2 regions of the Saccharomonospora glauca K62 genome follow, and region 2 is predicted to be linked to the other one. Evidence: predicted binding sites of a transcription regulator. Region 2 holds the regulator's gene; the other holds the start of a gene.

Region 1 (10,840 bases), 1.2 Mb from region 2:
GCCGGGAGCGGTTTCGAGCGTGCACGTCCCACCGAGCTCGGCGACCCGCCCCCTGATCGACTTGGCGACGCCGAGGTGTCCTTCCGCGAGGGCCTGTTCGAGCCTCCCGGACGGTATTCCGGGGCCGTCGTCCCTGATCGTCAGCACGATCTCCTCCCCCAGGTCTTCGAGCAGGATCCACGCCTTCGCGGAAGGTCCCGCATGTTTGTCTACATTGGATAGTGCTTCCTTGGCGGCCGCGACGAGTTCGTCGACGACCTGCGACGGCATCGTCACCTCCCCCGCGGGTGCCGCGATCTGCACGCGGGACGTGGACAGCAACTGGAGTGCCGAACGCAGGTCGGCGGTGTCGTTTTCCGAGGTGCCCGGAGGCTCCGTGGTGACCAGTGCCCGCAGCGCGATCTCCTGCTCGCCGGCGAGCCGGGCGAGTTCGGCGGCCTCGCCCCCGAGCTCGGACCCCCGTCTGCGCACTCGCGCCAGCACCTGCAACACGCTGTCGTGGATGGACCTGGCGAGACGTTCGCGTTCGGCCGTGGCGGCCTCCGTGCGCATGGCACGTGCCAACGCCTCCTGGGAACGCCGGGCCGTCGTGGCCGTGACGCCCAACAGCAGGCCGCTCGCGGTCAGCAGGACCCCGTCGCGTGCCACGTCCAGGTTGATCTCCATCCTCGCCACGGCTGTGCACACTGTCATGACCAGCCCCGCCACGACACCGCCGACAGCGCCAAATCTCACTCCCGCCGTGAGCGGAGGCACCGCGGCCCACACCGTGGTCACCAGTGGGGCCAGTTCGGCGTACTGGACGTCGGAGAGCACGAACGGCGAGGTGAGCATGATGCCGCACGTGACGAGCACGTCGACGATCACGAACCACGGGGCTCGTCCCCAGGCGCGCGTGTAGCCGATGCTCGTCACGCAGGTCCAGACGACCATGCAGCCGAACGCCGCCCACGCCAGCAGGGGACGGACGTAGCCGTCGAGGTGCACCAGGACGGCCCCGAGGGCGAAACAGAGCGTCACCCATCGCAGGACGACGGCGCCGTACCACAGCGGTGTCGCCGGGTCACGCAGAGACGGTGAGGCACTCATACCCGGTCGGGCTCCCGAGGTTCGGATCTCGGGGCTTCCGGATCGTCCTCGGCGCCCCCTTCGGTGTCATCGGTCGCCTCCTCGGTCTTCGGCTGAAGCGCGCGATCGTTCAGCAGCGACCTGATGCCGGAGTTCAGGACCGCCAGTGCCGGCACGGACAACAGCGCGCCCGGAATGCCCGCCGTCGTCATGCCCACCGTGATGGCGAGGATGACGGCCAGCGGGTGCAGGCGCACGGCCCTGCCCAGCAGCAGTGGCTGCAGCACGTGGCTTTCGAGTTGCATCACGCCCACCACGATGGCGAGCACGACCAACGCGGTGACGAACCCGTTGGTCACCAGGGCCACCAGCACGGCGACGGCACCGGTGACGACTGCGCCCACGATGGGGATGAACGCGCCGAGGAACACCAGCGTGGCCAGCGGAAACACCAGCGGTACGCCGACGATCCACAGGCCGATGCCGATCCCCACACCGTCCACCACGGCCACGGCCGCCGTGGCTCGCACGTAGCTCACGAGCGAGGTGAAGCCCCGCCGACCGGCCGTGTCGAAGCGGGAGCGCACGGGGGCCGGAACTCCGCGCATCAGGAAGTTCCAGATCTCCTCGCCGTTGACGAGGAAGAAGATCAGCACGATCAGCGTCAGCAGGAAGCCGGTGAGGATCTCGCCGACGGTGCCCGCCGTGGTGAGCGCGCTGTCCGCGATGGAGGCTTGGTTCTTCTGGATGAATTCCACCGCGTTGTTGACGAAGTCCACGATCTGCGTCTCACGCAGGTGCAGTGGCCCGTTGATGAGCCAGTCCTTCACCTGGTCGAGGCTTCGGTTGAGCTGCTGCTGGAGTTCGGGAAGGCTGCCGGTGAATTCGAGGATCACGAACGTGAGCAGGCCGCCGAGGACGCCGAGCCCCCCGATGAGGACCACGGCCGCCGCGAGGGGCCTCGGCATGCGTAGTTCCGTGAGCCGCCGTACGGCTGGTGCCAGCAGCGCGGCGAGCAACAGTGCGATGGCCATCGGCACCACCACGAACGAGAGGTAGCCGATGATCCACACGACGACGTAGAGGGCCGCCACGATGACGAGGAACCGCCATGAGAGGGCGGCGCCCACCCGTAGCCCCTTGGGAACCCACCCGCTGACGTCCGAATTCCCGGACGGTTCGGGTGCCTTCACCTTGCCGCGGCCGTTACGGCCCCCAGTTCCGTGTACCGACTCGCTCACGCCGTAACCGTATCGGTTTCGTGATGTGCCGGGCTCGTGACTCGCTCGGTGTGACGGGGACGTCAGTCGAGCTGCAAAGAGCGTTTCGCCAGACCGAACCAGTAGCCGTCGATCATCGTGCGCGGAGGCGGGCCGGCGAGCTGTGCGCCGAGCGCGACGAACAGCGGAGCGAAGTGTTCGGTACGCGGGTGCGCGAGCGAGGGGGCGGGGGCCTTGTTCTCGAAGTCGAGCACGGCGTCGATGTCTCCCGCGGCGAGGACCTCCGCTCCCCACTGGTCGAACTCGGCCGACCACGAGGGCGGGGGCCCGTCGACACCGGTGCGCATCGCGCTCAGGTTGTGGGTGAAGAAACCACTGCCGATCACCAGGACGCCCTCGTCGCGTAAGGGGGAGAGCTTGCGCCCCAAGTGGAACAGCTCGGTCGGGTCGAGGGAGGGCATCGACACCTGGAGCACGGGAATGTCGGCGGCCGGGAACATCTCCACGAGCGGCACGTAGGCCCCGTGGTCGAGGCCGCGAGCGGGGGCGTGACGGACGGGAGTGGCGGTGCCACGCAGCAGGCGTTCGACGGTGGAGGCGAGTTCGGGCGCTCCCGGAGCGGGGTAGGTCACCCGGTAGTACCGCTCGGGGAAGCCCCAGAAGTCGTACACGAGCGGCACCGTGGTTGTGGCGCCGATGGTCAGGGGAGCTTCCTCCCAGTGCGCGGAGACCACGAGGATCGCCTTCGGGCGAGGCAGGTTCGCGGCCCAGTCGGCCAGCTCCCTCGTCCAGACGACGTCGTCGGCGAGCGGCGGCGCGCCGTGGCTGAGGTACAGGACGGGCATGCGGTCGGCCATCACAGCTCCAAAGTTGAAACTTCAACAACGAAGATACCCGCGCGCTGTCCTGTTTGCCAGCTTCACCTCGCGCCTACCATGGGGCATGGTCGGGAACGTCCTGATCTACCTCGGTGTCGTGGCGGCTCCGACGCTGGCCTTCTCCGCCGTGCTCTCCGTGTCGCGCTGGATCGCGGAGTTCCGGCGGCGGAGGGCACGGAAGCCGACGCCGGGCCGTCCACCCGTCGAACAACTCGCGGCGGACCTACGTCGCATACGCCGAACACTCGCCGACTTCGGTCCCGGAACGCCCGTCGTCCGGAGGAGGGCCGCCACCGCCGCCTACGACACTCTCCTCGCGCAGACCTGCGAGTCTGTCGGCGTTTCCCACCATCTCGACGAATTCGCCGAGGGCGTCGAACGCGACGTCGAACGCCTGCGTCTGGAGCAGGCCTTGTGCGATGCCGGAATCGTGCTCTCGTGAGCCAAGCGATGGGGGAGCGCTTCGGGCGCCGGTCCTACTCGGTGGCGAGGTCGGTGAAGCGGCTGTAGTGGAGCTGGTGCGCCACGCTGATGGTGCTCGTCGGGCCCGCACGATGCTTGGCCAGGATCAGGTCCGCCTCGCCCGCACGCGGGTCGTCGCGCTCCCAGGCGTCGGGGCGGTGAATGAGCAACACCATGTCGGCGTCCTGTTCCAGCGAGCCGGACTCCCGCAGGTCGGCGAGCATCGGGCGCTTGTCGGTGCGTTGTTCGGGACCGCGGTTGAGCTGGCTGATCGCCACCACGGGCACCTCGAGTTCCTTGGCCAGCAGCTTCAACTGCCGCGAGAACTCCGAGACCTCCTGCTGCCGCGACTCGACGCGCTTGCCCGAGGTCATGAGCTGCATGTAGTCGACGACGATCAGCTTGAGATCGTTGCGCTGCTTGAGCCGCCGAGCCTTCGCGCGGATCTCCATCATCGTCAAGTTCGGGGAGTCGTCGATGAACAGCGGCGCCTCGCTGATCTCGCTCATCCGCCGAGCCAGCCTCGTCCAGTCGTCGTCGGACATTCGACCACCGCGCATGTCCGCGAGCCGGATCTTCGCCTCCGCCGACAGCATGCGCATGACGATCTCGGTACGACTCATCTCCAGCGAGAAGATCACGCTGGTCATGCCGTGCTTGATGGAGCAGGAGCGGGCGAAGTCCAACCCGAGCGTGGACTTACCGACACCGGGTCGGGCGGCGATGATGATCATTTGTCCCGGATGCAGCCCGTTGGTCACCTCGTCGAGGTCGGCGAACCCGGTGGGGATGCCCTGGGCGGTGCCGCCCCTGGAGGCGATGGCGTCGATCTCGTCCATCGTCGGCTGGAGCAGCTCTTCCAGCGCGACGTAGTCCTCGCTGGTACGGCGCTCGGTCACCTCGTAGATCGCCGCCTGTGCCCTGTCGACGACCTCGTTGACGTCCCCGCCGTCACCGTCGGCGCCGTAGCCGTACTGCACGATGCGAGTACCGGCCTCCACGAGCCTGCGCAGGATCGCTTTCTCGGCCACGATCTTCGCGTAGTACCCGGCGTTGGCGGCCGTGGGGACGGTGGCGATCAGCGTGTGCAGGTACGGTGCGCCTCCGACCCTGGCCAGTTCGCCCCTGCGCTCCAGCTCCGCCGACACCGTGATGGGGTCGGCCGGTTCACCGCGTCCGTAGAGATCGAGGATGCAGTCGTAGACGGCCTGGTGGGCGGGACGGTAGAAGTCGCCCGGCCGTAGCACCTCGATGACGTCGGCGATCGCGTCCTTGGACAGCAGCATGCCGCCCAGCACCGACTGCTCCGCCGCCGTGTCCTGCGGCGGCTGGCGTTCGAACCCGCCCTGTTCGGCGGTGAACGCGGGACCGCGGTCGTCGGTGATCGCCACTGGTGCAGGCACCTCCTGGAAGGTCGACACGATGTCGAACACACGTTCGACAGTCTAAGGCGGGACGACATGGGAGGCGGGTGGGAGGACCCGCGTTTCGTGCATCCGATCGGCACGCTAGATCGCTCGGAAGGACCATCGCAATCCAGCCTGTGGATAGAGCTGTGGATAACTTGGGGATGACTGGCCCGAACTAACCACAGGTTCGCCGAAAGTTGTGGACAGACTGTGGATAACTTGTGTCCGGTTTGAGAAAAGCCCTGGTCAAACCCTGTGGATAACTTGTGGAGAACTTTGTGGGGGAATTATCGGCGTGTCGCGCGAGAAGCACCCGTCGGCGTGTCGCGGCCCGAGGCACCTCGATGCCTCGGGCCGCGACTGTGGACAAAGTGACACAGCGTTGCGTAATGGCACGCTGGACTGAACGGGTGGTGCGAAATCAGGTGACCGGGAGACGGCTCTGCGCGGAACGTAGCCGTTCGGTGAGGAGTTGGGGAGACGCCGGTGAGAAGGCGATGACCGGTTCCCCACTGCCCGGAACCTCCTCGGTGAGCCAACGCCCCTCCGAGGTGTCGATGTAATTCACGGGGCGTTCGGCGCGTTCCCGCTTGCCTCCACGACTGCGGGCGGCGACGTACAGACTGCCGCCGCCCAGCCGTGGCAGCCCGAGGATGCGACGAATCTCGGCCACCGCGGTGCTCGTGGGAGTACGTCGCCCCGTGGACATCACCGAGAAGTTGCCCTCGTCGAGCTCCCGGCGCTTCGCGTCACCGGTGAGCTCGCTCTTCGGCACCGACAGGGCCTGTCCCCGACCCGGTCGGAGGTTCGGCAACTGAGCGATGAAGTTCTCCATCAGCTCGTTCGGGTGGACGGACCCGAGCACCACGGCGTTCGCGTCCGAGTTCCGCACCAGCACGAATGCCTCACCGGACGCCGTTCCCGCCAACACCGTGTAGTTGAGGGCCTGTTTCTCGATGCCGCCGTTGATCCACGCGTAGTACTCCAACGCGGGTCGAGCGATCACCTCCACGGTGGCCATCAGGCCGGGGTGTACACCCCGGCCGTCGTGCAGTCCGAGGCGGGCCAACTCGGCGTCGGCCCGCTGATCGGCCGTTTTCCTGGCTTGCCCGTCCTCCCACGTCGGCGTGCTCGCCAGCACGGTGTGGGGTTCGGCGCCGGTGCGGCGAATGAGGTTGAGCATGGTGGACGTCGACATGCTCACCTGCTGTTCCAGCACGGTGTTTCCCGTTCCTTCTTCCCTGCTCGGACTCGAAAGAGTTACTCGCCGATGACCGGAGGCGCGGTGAGTTCGTCGGTTCCGAACAAGGAGTTGCCGTCCTCCTCGACCAGGTACTTCCGCTGGTGCTCCTCGTCCTCGGCGCCTTGGCCGCGGCCGCCGGCACCACCCATGGCACCCATCGGCATGGCCCCGCCACGCGCACCGGCCCCGGCCGCCGCCGCGCCACCCATCGCGCCGCGCGCCGCCATACCCGACGAGGTGCCGGGGGCCGCGGCACCGCTGCCGGCGCCGGGCGAGGCGGCACCCATCGCGCCACCGGCGCCCATCACGCCGCCGCCGAACGCACCCCCACCGCCGGCGCCGCCTCCTCCGAAGCTGCCACCGCCACCGCTGCCCGAGCCGAGGCTGGGGCCGCCGGTCGGGGACAGGCCGGGGTAACCACCGGTGCCCTTGGTGGTGAAGTCCGGCACCGACGTCTTGGGCACCGTGTAGTTCGAGGCGCTCGTGCTGCTGTCGTACTGACCGGGGGTGTACTGGTAGCCGGGGCCGCCGATGCCGGTGCCGCTACCGGTACCACTGCCGGTGCCGTTACCGCTGCCGCCGGGGTAGGGGCCACCGGGATACGGCCCACCGGTGACACCGCCGGGGTAGGAGCCGCTGGGATACGGCCCACCGGTGACACCGCCGGGGTAGGAGCCGCTGGGATACGGCCCACCGGTGACACTCCCGTTGCTGCCGCCGCCGCCACCGCCGCCGCCGGGGTAGGGGCCACCGGGGTAAGGGCCGCCTCCGACCCTGTCCCTGCCGCCACCGTCGCCACCCCCGCCGGTGTCGTCGACCTCGATCTCACCGAAGTCACCGTCGACGGTGGTGTAGGTGGGCAACGACCGAGCGTTGGAGCTACTGGCCGTGTAGTAGGCGTTGTAGGCCTCGACGTTGGCCTGAGCCATCTCGTTGTACTGCTTGATGGCCCGGTCGGTGTCGGTCTCCCACGGCGTGATGTCGTTGAGGAAGTTGCTCTTCGGCGGGTCGGCGGGGACCGGCTGCACGCGCGACAGCACCGTGTTGAAGGCGTCGAGCTGTGACGCCATGGTGTTGTCGCTTTCGTGCAGCTTGATCTGCGAGTCCTCCAGCCACTGCTTCAGCGGGTGAGCTCCCGCCTTGGCGGCCTCGGCGGAATCGCCCTGCCACGCCTCGTCCATCCTGGTGGCGAGTGCGTCCATCTCGGCGATCCGCTCACCGAAGCTGTTCTTCAACAGGGAGGCGGAGTTCCGGCCGGTCATCAACGAGCTGCCGTTGTCGCCCGCGTGGAGCTGTTCGTAGATCTGGTAGGCGTCGAGCTGCCGACCGCCGACGTCCGTCGTGTAGTTGCCGGCCTCTTCCTGCGTCATGGCGCTGTAAGCGGCGGCACCGACCCCGGCACCGGCCGCCGCGCCGATCAGCACGGGAACCAAGAACAGTGGCATTCGGATCAACCCCCCAGGGTGGAGATGGTGGCTTCGGCGACGTCGGCAGCCAGCCCGCACGACGCTTCAGCGGTTTTCTCAGAGGCGAGAATCACCATGAAGTGCATGACGTCGCGTTCGTTCACGCCGACCCACAGGTCACAGAACCCCGAGTCCCTGTTGTCGACAAGACTCGCGTAGACGGCGGGATATCCGGCGATCTCGGTTGGCTCGAAGTACTCATTGGACTGCTTGTCCGCGTACAGGGCGCCGAGCCCGTTGGCGTTTTCGACGATGAAGGAGAGATCGACGGAGTCCAGACTTTCCTCGGAGCGCTGCCAGCTACAGGCCCCGCTTGTCATGGCTTCGTTCGGTTGCGGCTCGCCTTCGTTGAGGCCGAGTTGGTCGAGCTGTGACGGTGAGAGTGCCCGGCACGGGTCCTCGATCAGAGAGGTGGCGTCGAGGGGGTTGGTCACCTGCGGTGCCTCGCCTCCGGCGCCCGCCACCGAGGAAGTCACCTGCGTGGCCTGGCCGGCGGGGTTCGTGGCCGGTGCCGATTCCTCCGAGGAGTCGCCTCCGCAGGCGGTCAGCAGGGACGTGGTGGTGACGAGAGCGAGTACCGAGACGGTACGGGCCGTGTGGTTCATACCTCCATCACTCCCGACCCGACGCTGTCGATGTCTTCTTGCGACTGTTCCTCACGGGTGGTGATGCCGTCGCGGGCGTTGCGCAACGCATTGATGTACTCCTGGACGTAGGCGATCATCTTCTGCGTCGCCTGCAGGAAGGCCTGGCCCGACGGGTTGGCGCTCGAGGTGAAGTCCTCACTCGCGGGCTCGGCACCCGGCGGCCGTACCCTGGCCATGTCCTGCGCATGTCGAGAGTCGTTCCTGAGCTTCTCGCGCAGGTCCTCCCATTGGCGGATGACCTCGTCGATCTCCTCTCGGGAGAATTTGTAGCCACCACCGCTGGGGGCGGGTGCTCCCGCGACGGCGGGAGCCGCGACCGTGATGATTCCCCCCGCGGCCTTGCCGATACCGCCACCGCCGTCCGCTGCTACGTATGCCATGCCTGTCCCCTCCAACGCTTTGCGGTGAGAAGCAGTCTGCTCAGGGCGGCAGAAGAACGTCAAGCGCTGTCGTCGCCCGATACGTCCGACGTCGCTGATGGCCTCATGGTTCCCGTCGTGGGTCTCGAAACGGCAACGTCGTGGCAGGTGGTCGAGCTTGAAAACTCTTTCGGATCTCGGGGCGGGGAACTTCGAACGGGGCTGCCGTTGTCTCCGGGGCGGTTCGTGGATCCGGTAGGAGTTGGGCTGACGGTTCCCGTGCCGACCGGCACGGGAACAAGAAACAGTGGCATTCGAACCTCCCCCCAGGAGAGAGGGGAGGTGTTCGGATCAACCCCCGGGGTGGAGATGGTGGCTTCGGCGACGTCGGTGGCCAGTCCGCACGACGCTTCAGCAGTTTCCTCGGAGGCGAGAACCGCCATGAAGTGCATGACGTCGCGTTCGTTCACGCCGACCCACAGGTCACAGAACCCCGAGTCCCTGTTGTCGACAAGACTCGCGTAGACGGCGGGGTAGTCGGCGATCTCGGTTGGCTCGAAGTACTCATTGGACTGCTTGTCCGCGTACAGGGCGCCGAGCCCGTTGGCGTTTTCGACGATGAAGGAGAGATCGACGGAGTCCAGACTTTCCTCGGAGCGCTGCCAGCTACAGGCCCCGCTTTCCATGGCCTAGTTCGGCTGCGGCTCGCCCTCGTTGAGGCCGAGTTGGTCGAGCTGCGACGGTGAGAGCGCCCGGCACGGGTCCTCGATCGGGGCGGAGGCATCGAGGGGGTTGGTCACCGGCGGTGCCTCGCCTCCCGCGCCAGCCGCCGAAGAGGCCACCTACGTGGTTGGTGCCGCCTCTTCCGAGGAGCCGCCTCCGCAGGCGGTCAGCAGGGAGGCGGTGGTGACGAGAGCGAGTACCGAGACGACACGAGCCATGCGGTTGTTCATACCTCCACCACCCTCGACCCGACGCTGTCGATGTCCTCACTCGTGGGTTCGGTGCCGGGTGTACGCCGCCGCCGTCCGCTGCTACGTATGCCATCTTTTCCCTCCAACGCTTTGCGGTGAGAAGCAGTCTGCGCGAGGCGGGAAACGAAGAGGGCGGGATCCCCGCGTACGGGATCCCGCCCTCTCGAAAAAGGTCTGGGCCTTACTGGGCGACGACTTCCAGTCGCAGGTCCACCGTCACCTCGGGGTGCAGGCGGGCCCGAACCTGGTGCTTGCCCAGCGTCTTGATGTGCTTGCCGGTGTCGATGATCCGCTTGTCGAGCTTCGGACCACCGGCCGCGGAGATCGCGCTGACGATGTCGGCAGCGGTGATCGAACCGAAGAGCTTCTTGGAGCCCTCCGCGGCCTTGCCCTTGACCTGGACGGTGCCCAGGCCCTCCAGGGTGGAGCGGACCTCCTTCGCGTGGTCCAGGTCGCGAATCCGCCGCGCCTCCTGCACCCGCCGGATGGTGCGGATGTTCTTCTCCGCGCCCTTCGTCGCCGTGATGGCGAGGCCCCGCGGGAGCAGGTAGTTGCGGGCGTAGCCGTCCTTGACCTCGACGATGTCGCCGGGGCCGCCGAGGTTCGCCACGTCGGCCGTCAGGATGATCTTCGCCATGTCTGACTTCCTCCTCAGCGAGCCGTCGACGTGTAGGGCAGCAGCGCCATCTCACGCGAGTTCTTCACGGCGGTGGCGATGTCGCGCTGATGCTGGCTGCAGTTGCCGGTGACCCGGCGCGCACGGATCTTGCCGCGGTCGGAGATGTACTTCCGCAGCATGTTGGTGTCCTTGTAGTCGATCAGCTCGGGGTGCCCCTGCTTCTCGGCCTTGCAGAACACGCAGACCTTCTTCTTCGGCTTGCGAACTGGTGGCTTCGCCACGATGTACTCCTGGGGAACGTCGGTGTGGTTGGTTGGGGCGAGGCGTCAGAACGGCGGTTCGTCGGAGAAACCGCCCGCGCCGCCCGCCGGAGGCGCGGAGCCCCACGGATCGTCGGCCGGAGCGCCGCCGCCGAAGCCGCCGCTGCCTCGGCTGACCTTGTTGACCTTCGCCGTGGCGTAGCGCAGTGAAGGCCCGATCTCGTCGACTTCGAGC
Region 2 (10,840 bases):
CAACCCTCCGGTACAACTCCCGGCTGTCCAGTTCACGCAGGTCGACACCGCCCAGCCGGACGGACCCGTGAGTCGGGTCGAAAAAGCGCGGCAACAACTGGACGAGCGTCGACTTTCCGCTCCCCGACGGTCCGACGACCGCGGTGAGGGTCCCCGGTTCCAGCACGAGGTCGATCCCTCGTAGCACCTCGTGCCCGGCTTCGTAGCCGAACCGGACGTTCCGCAGCTCCACCCGATGTCCTCGCGGTTCGACCGGACGCGTCGGCTCCGGCAGTGCCGGCACCGCGAGGACCTCCCGGATCCGCCCGACAGCACGTCGGGCGGCCTGCAGATCGTCGAAACCGTGACCGAGAGCCGCCACCGGAGCCGTGAGTCCCAGGCCGAGAAGCACGAACGGCAACACGTCGGCCGGGGTCATGCCACCGCTCGTGATCAGGACCGCTCCGCCGATCAGCACGACCAGCAACACGAACGGCGGCGACAACGCCAGCTGCATCGCGGCGGCGGGCCCGGACATGCCGCGCACCCAGCGATTGAAAACATCGACGAAATCGTTGGCGGCCTTCCGGAATCCGCGGTGGGCGCGAACGGCACCGCCGAACGCCTTGACCACGGCGATGCCTCGGACGAACTCGACGGCCGCACTCGTCATACGCCCCATCGCGGCGTCGAACTCCTTCTGCTCGCGCACCCGCGCCGGGACCATCAGCAGGGGGACGAAGGCCACCGCCAGTAACACCGGGACGAGCGTGATCAGCGTGAGTCGCCAGTCGACGGCGAACAGGTAAACCAACGACACCAGGGGCACCACGAACGCCGAGACGAGTTCGGCCGGGGCGTGAGCGATGAACGGGTGCACGGCACTCACGTCGTCGCCCACGACCTTCGCCAGCTCGCCGCTCCTCCGCCGGGCGAACCAACCGATCGGTGCGCGCCCGAGATTCGCGGCGAGCTGGCGCCGAAACGACAGTTGCACCCGATCGTCCAGCAGGTGACCGATGGCGGACGACGCGGCCGTGAACAGCAGCCGTACCAACAACCCGACCACTCCCACGACCACGACCGTCCGAATCTCGTCCGGCCGAATCGGTCCGGGCGACAGCAACGCCCGCCCCAGTTCGATGATCGCCAGCAGCGGCGCCAACCCCGCCACGGCACCGATCACCTGGAGGATCACGACAGCGGCGAAACGTCCGGCGTGGGGACGCAGCAGCCGGGCGACGTTCCCGGCTTCGGGCTCGACGATCGAGGAGGGCGCGGGCCGTTCCCCCGCTTCGGAAAGTTCGACGGCGGTCATCCGTCGCTCCCCCTCGCCAGCGCGCGCCGCAGTGCGTTGGTGAGTTCGGTGATCTGCCGCTGCGACACCTCGGCGGACAGGATGGCCTGCGACCCGTGGAAAGTACCGGCCCACTGGTGCAGCTCGACCGAGACGCCCGACCGAAGCAGCCGTAGTGCGTACTCGATGTTCTCGTCGCGATTCGGACAGAACTCCGCGCTGGCGATGTAGGCGGGCGGCAGGCCGGACAGGTCCGTGGCCCTGGCCGGAGCGGCATACGGCGACGGGCTCGCGGAACCCAGGTACTGCTTCCAGCTCGCGGCGACCATGGCACGGGTCGCCCAGGGCGTGTCGGTGAAGTTCCGCTGGGACCACGTCTCCTGGCGGTCGTCGAGGGACGGTTCGTTGAGCAGCTGGAAACAGATTCGGGGCCCCTGTTGGTCGCGGGCCCGCAGAGCCACCGCCGCCGCGAGGTTCGCGCCCGCGCTGTGCCCGCCGACAGCGATGCGGTCCGGCTCGATGCCCAGCTCGGTGGCGTGCTCGGCCGCCCAGACCAGCACGGCATAGACGTCGTCGAGCGCCGCGGGGAACGGATGCTCGGGAGCGAGCCGGTAGTCCACCGCGATCACCACCGCACCGGAGCCTTCCGCGAGGCGTCCCGCGAACGGAGCGTCGCTGTCGAGATCGCCCATCACCCACCCACCGCCGTGCAGCCAGACGACGGCGCCGTGCGACCGCTGTGGGCGGTAGATCCGCACCGGCACGGCCGGGTCGGCGGGCACCACGAGGTCCTCGATCTCCATCCCCGCGGTGTTCGCGGGCGGCTTCCCCGCGGCCAGTTCGGAGTAGAGCCGACGCGCGGCGGGCGGATCGGTGAGGTCGATCTTGGGGAACAGCGGGACGAACGCTTCGAGTTCGGGATCCATGCCGGCCATGTTTCCGTTCGGCGGGCCCGAATTCGTCCGCCGGCTGTCGCGTATTCGGCTCGATCGCGCACCGATCGTCGCTAGCATGGCCGCATGGAGGCACTGGTCGCACGGCTGTCGCAGCTGGACCCCGAAGCCGAAGGTGTCCTCCGGATCGTGATGTTCTACGACACCCTGATGCGACGACGGGTGGATCTCCCCACCCTCGCCCGCGCCTCGGCGGGGCTGGCCGAGTGCGTGGTCGGCGTCCGGCTCCACAGCACCGGTCGGACGATCCGGGTCTCCCCGGACGGCGGGGAAGTACCCGCGTCGCAGTCCCGAGTGTCCAGCGCCGTGCCGATCACCCTCGACGACGAGGAGATCGGCACGGCGTGGTTGGAACGCCCCGGCCCCCACAAGTCACTCGACGAGGCACTGCTGGAGCGGCTGGCCATCGCCGTCGCGGCGGTCGTCGAAAGGTACGGACCGGCACGCACCACCATGGCCGATCCCGCGCTCGTCGAACTCGCCATCAGTTCCGACGACGACGCGGCCCGAGCCAGGGCGTTACGTCTCCTGGGCTTCGCCGCCGACCTCCCTCCCCGCGTGGTGGCGGTCCGCTCCCGGCTTCCGCTCAACCGGATCAGCGGCCTCATCTGTCCCGACCGTCCCGTGAAGGCCGCGCTGCTCTCCGGGACCGGAGTCATCCTGGCCACCACTGTGGACGCAAAACGGTTCCCGGCCGGGGTACGCTCGGGCATCGGCGTCGCCGAAAGTCCCGACCGGGCCTGGCGGGAGGCCCGCACCGCCCTGCGCTTCACTACTCCGCGCCGTCCGGTCGTGCACTACGAGGAATTGGGGGCTCTGACGCTGCTCTCCCTGGTTCCCCGAGACACCGTGCGTGACAACACCGACGTGGCCGCGATCGCTCGGCTGGCCGACGGTGCGGGAATCCCGGACGCTCTGGACACCTTGGACGCGTACTGCGCCACGGGCTCCCTACGCCGGGCCGCCGAGCTGCTCCACGTGCACCACAGCAGTGTCTCCCGCCGCCTCGAACAGATCGGGAAGGCGCTCGGCATCGACCTCGCCGACCCCACCGGGTTACTTCGGGCGCAACTCGCGTTGACCGCGTGGCGGCTCCTCCCCGGCTGAGCACGCACACGGTGAACGAGGAAGGGGGAGCCGGCTCGTCGGCCGACTCCCCCTTCACGGAATCCGTCAGCTGCAGCCGGAGGTGGCGCCGCAACCCTCACAGGCGTAGCACGACCCGGCGGGACGCATCTTCGTGCCGCAGGTCATGCACAGCGGCGCGTCGGCCGCCTTGCCGAGCTGCAACTCGACCAGTTCGGGAGTGGTCTGGGCCTCCCTGGCCGGCCGCTCCGCCGGCGTCACGGCCTTGGTGTCGGACAACGGGTTCTCACTCGCCTCGACACTGCCGCGCAACTCGTCGAGATCGACGTTCTCCTGCGCCGCACCGCCGTACTCGGCCTCGACCTGCGCCGCCCGCTCCTCGGCGGTGAAGATGCCGAGCTGAGCGCGCTTTTCGTACGGCAGGTAGTCGAGCGCCAGCCTGCGGAACAGGTAGTCCAGCACGCTCGTGGCCATCCGGATGTCCGGGTCGTCGGTCATCCCCGCCGGCTCGAAGCGCAGGTTCTGGAACTTCTGGACGTAGAACTCGAGCGGGATGCCGTACTGGAGGCCCACCGAGATCGACATGGAGAACGCGTCCATGACACCGGCCAGCGTCGACCCCTGCTTGCCGAGCTTGACGAAGATCTCGCCGAGCCCGTCGTCGGGATAGGAACCGGCCGTCAGGTAACCCTCGGCGCCGCCCACGGTGAAGGAGATCGTCTGGCTCGGACGCTTCTTCGGCAGCCGCTTCCGCACCGGCCGGTACTCGACGACCTTGTCCTCGTCGGACTTCTGGCCCGACGCGGTGTCCTTCTTCGCCGACGACAGCGGCTGGCCCACCTTGCAGTTGTCACGGTAAATGGCCAGCGCCTTCAGGCCGAGCTTCCAACCCTGGAAGTAGATCTCCTCGACGTCCTCGACGGTGGCCGACTCGGGCATGTTCACCGTCTTGGAGATCGCCCCCGACAAAAACGGCTGCACGGCGGCCATCATCCGCACGTGGCCCATCGGGGCGATCGAGCGCTCACCGACCGCGCAGTCGAACACCTCGTAGTGCTCGGGACGCAGCCCCGGAGCGTCGACCACGTGACCGTGCTCGGCGATGTAGTCGACGATCGCCTCCACCTGCTCCTCCTGGTAGCCCAGGGAGCGCAGGGCACGCGGCACGGCGTTGTTCACGATCTGCATGGAGCCGCCACCGACGAGCTTTTTGAACTTCACCAGCGAGAAGTCCGGCTCGATACCGGTGGTGTCGCAGTCCATCATGAAGCCGATGGTGCCGGTGGGAGCGAGCACGCTGGCCTGGGCGTTGCGCCAACCGTTGCGCGTGCCGATCTCGATGCCGCGCTTCCACTCCTGCGTCGCCAGCTCCCGGATGGCGGCGTCGTTGTGGTGGTAGGTGCGCACGAGCTCGTTGGCCGCGGCGTGCTTGCGCATCACGCGCTGGTGCGGCTCGGCGTTACGGGCGTAGCCCTCGTAGGGACCCACGATCCCGGCCAGTTCGGCGGAACGCCGGTACGACACCGCCGTCATCAGCGAGGTGATCGCCGCGGCGAGCGCGCGCCCGCCCTCGGAGTCGTACGCGTGGCCCGTCGCCATCAGCAGCGCGCCGAGGTTCGCGTACCCGATGCCGAGCTGGCGGAACTTGCGCGTGGTCTCCGCGATCGGCTCGGTCGGGAAGTCGGCGAAGCAGATCGAGATGTCCATCGCCGTGATGACCAGCTCGACGGCCTTGACGAACAGCTCCGCGTCGAAGGTGCCGTCCTCGCGCAGGAACTTCAGCAGGTTCAGCGAGGCGAGGTTGCAGCTGGAGTTGTCCAGGTGCATGTACTCGGAGCACGGGTTCGAGGCGGTGATACGACCCGACTCGGGGCAGGTGTGCCAGTCGTTGATGGTGTCGTCGTACTGCAGCCCGGGGTCGGCGCACTCCCAGGCCGCCTGCGCCATCTTGCGGAACAACGTCCTGGCGTCGACGGTCTCCAGGACCTCGCCCGTGGTGCGGGCGCGGAGACCGAACGTCCCGCCGTTTTCCACCGCCTGCATGAACTCGTCGGACACGCGCACCGAGTTGTTGGCGTTCTGGTACTGCACCGAGGAGATGTCGGCGCCACCGAGGTCCATGTCGAAACCGGCGTCGCGGAGCACGCGGATCTTGTGCTCCTCCCTCGCCTTGGTCTCGATGAACTCCTCGATGTCGGGGTGGTCCACGTCGAGCACGACCATCTTCGCCGCCCGGCGGGTCGCACCACCCGACTTGATGGTGCCCGCGGACGCGTCGGCGCCCCGCATGAACGACACCGGACCCGACGCCGTGCCGCCCGACGACAGCAGCTCACGCGAGGAACGGATGCGGGAGAGGTTCAGGCCCGCGCCCGAACCACCCTTGAAGATCAGCCCCTCTTCCTTGTACCAGTTGAGGATCGAGTCCATGCTGTCCTCGACCGACAGGATGAAGCATGCGCTGACCTGCTGCTTCGAGCTCGTGCCGACGTTGAACCACACCGGCGAGTTGAAGCTGAACACCTGGTGCAGCAGCATCCACGTGATCTCGTGCTCGAAGATCTCGGCGTCCTCGGGCCCCGCGAAGTAACCGTGTTCGAGGCCGGCCTTGACGTACGTCTTGACGACGCGGTCGATGAGCTGCTTGAGGCTGTTCTCACGGTCGGGGCTGCCCACCGCGCCGCGGAAGTACTTGCTGGTGACGATGTTCGTCGCGTTGACCGACCAGAAGTCGGGGAACTCCACACCGCGCTGCTCGAAGTTCACCGTGCCGTCACGCCAGTTGGTCATGACGACGTCGCGCCGCTCCCACCGCACCTCGTCGTAGGGGTGCACCCCCTCGGTGGTGAAGACGCGTTGGACGCGCAGACCCTTGCGCGAGCCCGAGCCGCCTCGCTTCTTGCTCGGCTTCGGCGAGGATTCCGCGCCGACCCCCACGGTTTCTGTCATGACTCCCACTCCCGCGTTCGAAATTGGCGGCGACGTGACTCGTCGTCCGCGTTCTCACTCGCTGCGGTCCTGCTGGGCCGACGATTCGGCGATCGCCTCACGCAGGTTCTTGATCTCAGCCTCGAAGTCCTCGATCGACGAGAAGGACCGGTAAACACTCGCGAACCTCAGGTAGGCGACGGCGTCGAGCTCCCGAAGCGGCCCCAGGATGGCCAGCCCCACCTCGTGGCTCGGAATCTCCGCGACCCCGGACGCCCGGATGGAGTCTTCGACCTTCTGGGCGAGCTGCTTCAGGGCGTCGTCGTCGACGGGCCGCCCCTGACAGGCACGCCGCACTCCCCGAATCACCTTGTCCCGGCTGAACTGCTCGGTGACTCCCGATCGCTTGACGACAGCGAGTACCACCGTCTCCGACGTGGTGAACCGGCGACCACAGACCGAGCACGACCGACGCCGTCGTATCGCCTGGCCCTCGTCCACCTCTCGCGAATCGACGACTCGGGAGTCCGCGTGCCGACAGAACGGACACCGCACGGCCGAACACCTCCCGAAACTCCCCTGCACAGCAGGAACGTCACCGACAACGCACACCACGGCGCACCACACGCGAGTGTCGTCCACGTCGCGACCGGAGACCACCGGCAGCGTACGTAGAACCGATCCTACCCCAACTTGTGGACCAATTACAGCGATGTAACTACTAGATGTAGGGGTTGACCATAAGACTCGGCCCGGTCCGACGCAACCGCTACCCCCCGCCTCGGTGGCACGGAATCGGGCTTAGGATGCCGCGGTTTCGAACCCGTGCCACTCCGCACGCGAACGCGGCCCGGAACAGCCTACGGTGTGCCGAAAACGGCCGAACCGGGGCCGGGCTCCACGAAGGCCGGGTCCGTGGCGACGAGGCCGAGCCCCACCACCGCCGCCACCACGACGAGCGCCATCACCACGAGCCACGGCCAGGGGACCCCGCCGCGACCCGGTCCCCCTTCACCGAGATCACCACGCGCGGTTCGCCCCCGCCACAGCCCGGGAGCGGCCGGGGGCCTCGTCGGAGGACGGCACCCCCGGCGAGCGCCGGCACCCGGCGGACGGGCCGGAGCCGACCGAACGGCACCCGAGCGCCCCCTCGCCGCCACCATGCCAACCACCTCCAGCGTGTTCGCCCACTCACGCACGGACACGGGCATTCGAACACGAGTTCTATCGAACGCCCGTGCGAATGTGTACCACCGAGTCATGCGAAAATCGAGCCCCCACGGCGTGTCGCTCGAACAAACGTTTGAAATCCCCGGCGAAGCGGACTAGCGTCACCGACGGACGTGTAAAAAGCCCCGCATCGGCTCGGGCTCACGACTGGGAGGCATATCGCGGTGGCACGCAAGACAACGGGCGACGACGTGAGCGGCGGCGAGGTCTCCGACCTTCCGCGCACGGTCGAGAACCCGGACGAAAGCCTGACACCGCGGCAACGGAAAGTCCTCGAGGTGATCAGGACCTGGGTGGACAAGTACGGATATCCCCCGAGCGTCCGGGAAATCGGAGAAGCGGTCGGGCTCACGTCCACCTCGTCCGTCTCCCATCAATTGAAGGCGCTCCAACGCAAGGGGTACCTGCGTCGCGACGCGAATCGTCCGCGCGCGGTGGGGGTGTTGGCGGTAGATCGCGAACGACCGACCACTCCGGCCACCACGCAGACCGGAAACGCGATGCCCCAGCCCGCGTTCGTGCCCCTGGTGGGCCGCATCGCGGCGGGTGGTCCGGTGCTCGCCGAGGAATCGATCGAGGACGTCTTCCCGCTGCCGAAGGACATCGTCGGTGAGGGAGAGGTCTTCCTGCTCAGCGTCACCGGTGACTCGATGATCGGCGCCGCCATCACCGACGGCGACTGGGTCGTGGTACGGCAACAGCCCACCGCCGAAAACGGCGACATCGTGGCGGCGATGATCGACGGCGAGGCCACCGTGAAAACGTTCAAGCGCAAGGACGACGGGCACGTCTGGTTGCTGCCCCACAATGAGGCGTACGACCCGATTCCCGGTGACGACGCCACGATCCTCGGAAAGGTCGTCGCGGTTCTGCGGAGGCTGTGAGAAGCGGCCTCACAATCACGGCACGAGAACCGTCGTACCACACGCCACGGAAGGCCGAACGACGTTTCACGCGCCGTTTCGGACTTTCTCGGGGAATCGCTCACGCGTCGTTCCGCCGACGGCGGCGACTTCCCCACGCGACGAGTACCGCGGCGGTGATCACCGCGATGACGAGTGCGGGAGCCACGCCGAGACCGGATTCGTGCTCGACCGGTTCCTCGGGTGTCTCGGCCGCATGGCTCGCCGGTTCCTCCGCTTCGTCCGCGTCCGCTTCGCCGGAGGAGCGCGTGTCGACCAGCGAGACGGCATTCGGTACGGCCCGCAACGGCTCACCGCGCCCCTCACTGGCGGACAACAGCGTCCCGTCGGGGGTGAAGGCAATGGCCTCGCCCTGTTTTTCGTCGGGCAGCGGAACGCGCACCGGCTCCCGTGTGAACGCCGCCACGATGTCCCCGTCGGTCACCGGGTAGAGATAGGCGTCCGTGTACGTGCGTAGGGCCACCACACTGCCGTCGGCCGACAGCGCGGCTCCCGTGACGAGTACGGACCCGAGCTCGCCCACCGGGCCACCGGGGGTGTCGGTCGTCCGCAACGACACCGTCCCGACGTGTTCGAGCGGGGTCGGTCCCGGACTCACCAGAGGCTGCGCCGGCCGGTAGACGCGGGCGGTACCCAAGACGTTCTTCGTGATGATGTAGGGCGTCCCCGTGTGGTCCACCACGAGCGCCTCGGCGTCCTGCGGGCCGTCCGGATACGTGAGGCGATACAGCACCGACGTGCCGTCCCGCGACAGCGCGTGCACGGCCGCCGTCTCCCGCCTGCGGCGGTTGTCGCCGGTGTCACCGAGCCACAGCGTCCCGTCGGGCCCGAGCGCGAGGTCCTCCACGTCGTAGGGGTCCGTCGGGGCCGTGATCACATCCCGCACTCGGCAGTCGTCGTCCAGGACGGCGACTTCCAGCCGGGTGCCGCCGTCGTTCACGGCGTACACGTGCTCGGCGTCGGCGGCGAGCCCGGACAGCTCCTCCAACCGAGGATCGTCGATCGAACACACCACCTCGGGCACGGCCGAGGTGGTGGTGTCCTCCGTCTGGTCGGCGGCGGAGGCCCCCACGGGCAGCGCCACCGCCACGAGTGTCGCCGTCACCAGCGCGGAGCCGAATCGTCTCACCCCGCTACGGTAGCGTCACACGCGCGAACCGTTCGTGACGTAGTCGGCAAGCGCGGCCGCGAGTTCCGGATACACCCTCGCCTTCAGCCACGTCCCCTCGGGCCGGTGCTCCTCCGCCAGCACCTCGCCGTCCGAGTGCACCCGAGCGACGAGTTCGCCACGCGTGTAGGGCACGAGGACCTCCACGAAGGTCTCCGGCCGGGGAAGTCGGGCCGCGATCTCGGCCAGCAATGTGTCGAGCCCCTCCCTGCTGTGCGCCGAGACGACCACGGCGTCGGGCAGCAGGTTACGCAGCCGGGCGAGTGTCACCTCGTCGGCGACGTCGGCCTTGTTGACGACGATCAACTCGGGAGGCAACGGTTCCGACCGCTTCGCGGCGATCTCGCCGAGCACCGCCCGCACCGCGGCGACCTGGTCCTCGGGCGAGGGGGCAGCACCGTCGACCACGTGGAGCAGCAGGTCCGCGTCCGCGGCCTCGTCGAGCGTCGAGCGGAACGCGTCCACCAACTGGTGGGGCAGGTGCCGCACGAACCCGACGGTGTCGGTGATGGTGTATTCGAGCCCGTCGGGCGTGGTGGCCCGACGGGTGGTGGGGTCGAGCGTGGCGAACAGCGCGTCCTCCGCCAGCACCCCCGCGCCCGTGATGGCGTTGAGCAGGCTGGACTTGCCCGCGTTGGTGTAGCCGACGAGCGCGACGCTGGGCACCTCGTTGGCCACCCGGCGTCCCCGCTTGGTGGCCCGGATGGTGTCCATCGCGGCGATGTCCTTGCGCAGCTTCGCGATGCGCTTGTTGATGCGCCTGCGGTCGGTCTCCAGCTTCGTCTCACCGGGACCACGCAGACCCACACCGCCGTTGGCGCCACCGGCACGACCACCGGCCTGCCGCGACAGTGACTGGCCCCAACCCCGCAGCCGTGGGATGAGGTACTGCAACTGCGCGAGTTCGACCTGCGCCTTGCCCTCCCGCGACCGGGCGTGCTGGGCGAAGATGTCGAGGATCAGCGCCGTGCGGTCGATGACCTTCACGCGCAGCTTCTCCTCCAGTTGCCGCAGCTGGCCGGGGGAGAGCTCACCGTCGCAGATCACCGTGTCGGCGCCGGTGGAGGCGATGATGTCAGCGAGTTCCCTCACCTTGCCCGACCCGATGTAGGTGGCGGGATCGGGCCGCGAACGACGCTGGATGACCCCTTCGAGCACCTCGGAGCCCGCCGTCTCGGCCAGTCGCGCGAGTTCGGCGAGCGACTCCTCGGCCTGTTCCGCCGTTCCCTCGGTCCACACGCCGACGAGCACGACCCGTTCCAGCCGCAGCTGCCGG

What was found. Region 2 encodes LexA, which represses DNA repair genes until DNA is damaged. Its sites were predicted from a motif close to CGAACACGTGTTCG; they were not measured.
Region 1: a site for LexA is predicted at 5,055-5,068, ahead of dnaB (replicative DNA helicase). Genes of this name have one in related genera too.

Annotation. Positions count from the first base shown of each region.
Region 1 is NZ_CM001484.1:4,493,877-4,504,716, reverse strand. Features, by position in the region: gene macS (MacS family sensor histidine kinase) at 1-1,089, opposite strand, end outside; gene SACGLDRAFT_RS21125 (AI-2E family transporter) at 1,086-2,261, opposite strand; gene SACGLDRAFT_RS21120 (dioxygenase family protein) at 2,372-3,145, opposite strand; gene SACGLDRAFT_RS21115 (hypothetical protein) at 3,231-3,608, shown strand; gene dnaB (replicative DNA helicase) at 3,643-5,019, opposite strand; gene SACGLDRAFT_RS21105 (ESX secretion-associated protein EspG) at 5,459-6,256, opposite strand; gene SACGLDRAFT_RS21100 (PPE domain-containing protein) at 6,298-7,725, opposite strand; gene SACGLDRAFT_RS21095 (DUF3558 domain-containing protein) at 7,731-8,351, opposite strand; gene SACGLDRAFT_RS21090 (PE domain-containing protein) at 8,348-8,773, opposite strand; gene SACGLDRAFT_RS22885 (DUF3558 family protein) at 8,833-9,438, opposite strand; gene SACGLDRAFT_RS22880 (DUF3558 domain-containing protein) at 9,442-9,552, opposite strand; gene rplI (50S ribosomal protein L9) at 9,908-10,363, opposite strand; gene rpsR (30S ribosomal protein S18) at 10,378-10,626, opposite strand; gene SACGLDRAFT_RS21070 (single-stranded DNA-binding protein) at 10,672-10,840, opposite strand, start outside.
Region 2 is NZ_CM001484.1:3,248,151-3,258,990, forward strand. Features, by position in the region: gene SACGLDRAFT_RS15155 (ABC transporter ATP-binding protein) at 1-1,297, opposite strand, end outside; gene SACGLDRAFT_RS15160 (alpha/beta hydrolase) at 1,294-2,202, opposite strand; gene SACGLDRAFT_RS15165 (helix-turn-helix domain-containing protein) at 2,296-3,336, shown strand; gene SACGLDRAFT_RS15170 (vitamin B12-dependent ribonucleotide reductase) at 3,403-6,264, opposite strand; gene nrdR (transcriptional regulator NrdR) at 6,319-6,798, opposite strand; gene lexA (transcriptional repressor LexA) at 7,638-8,357, shown strand; gene SACGLDRAFT_RS15185 (NHL repeat-containing protein) at 8,458-9,525, opposite strand; gene hflX (GTPase HflX) at 9,541-10,840, opposite strand, start outside.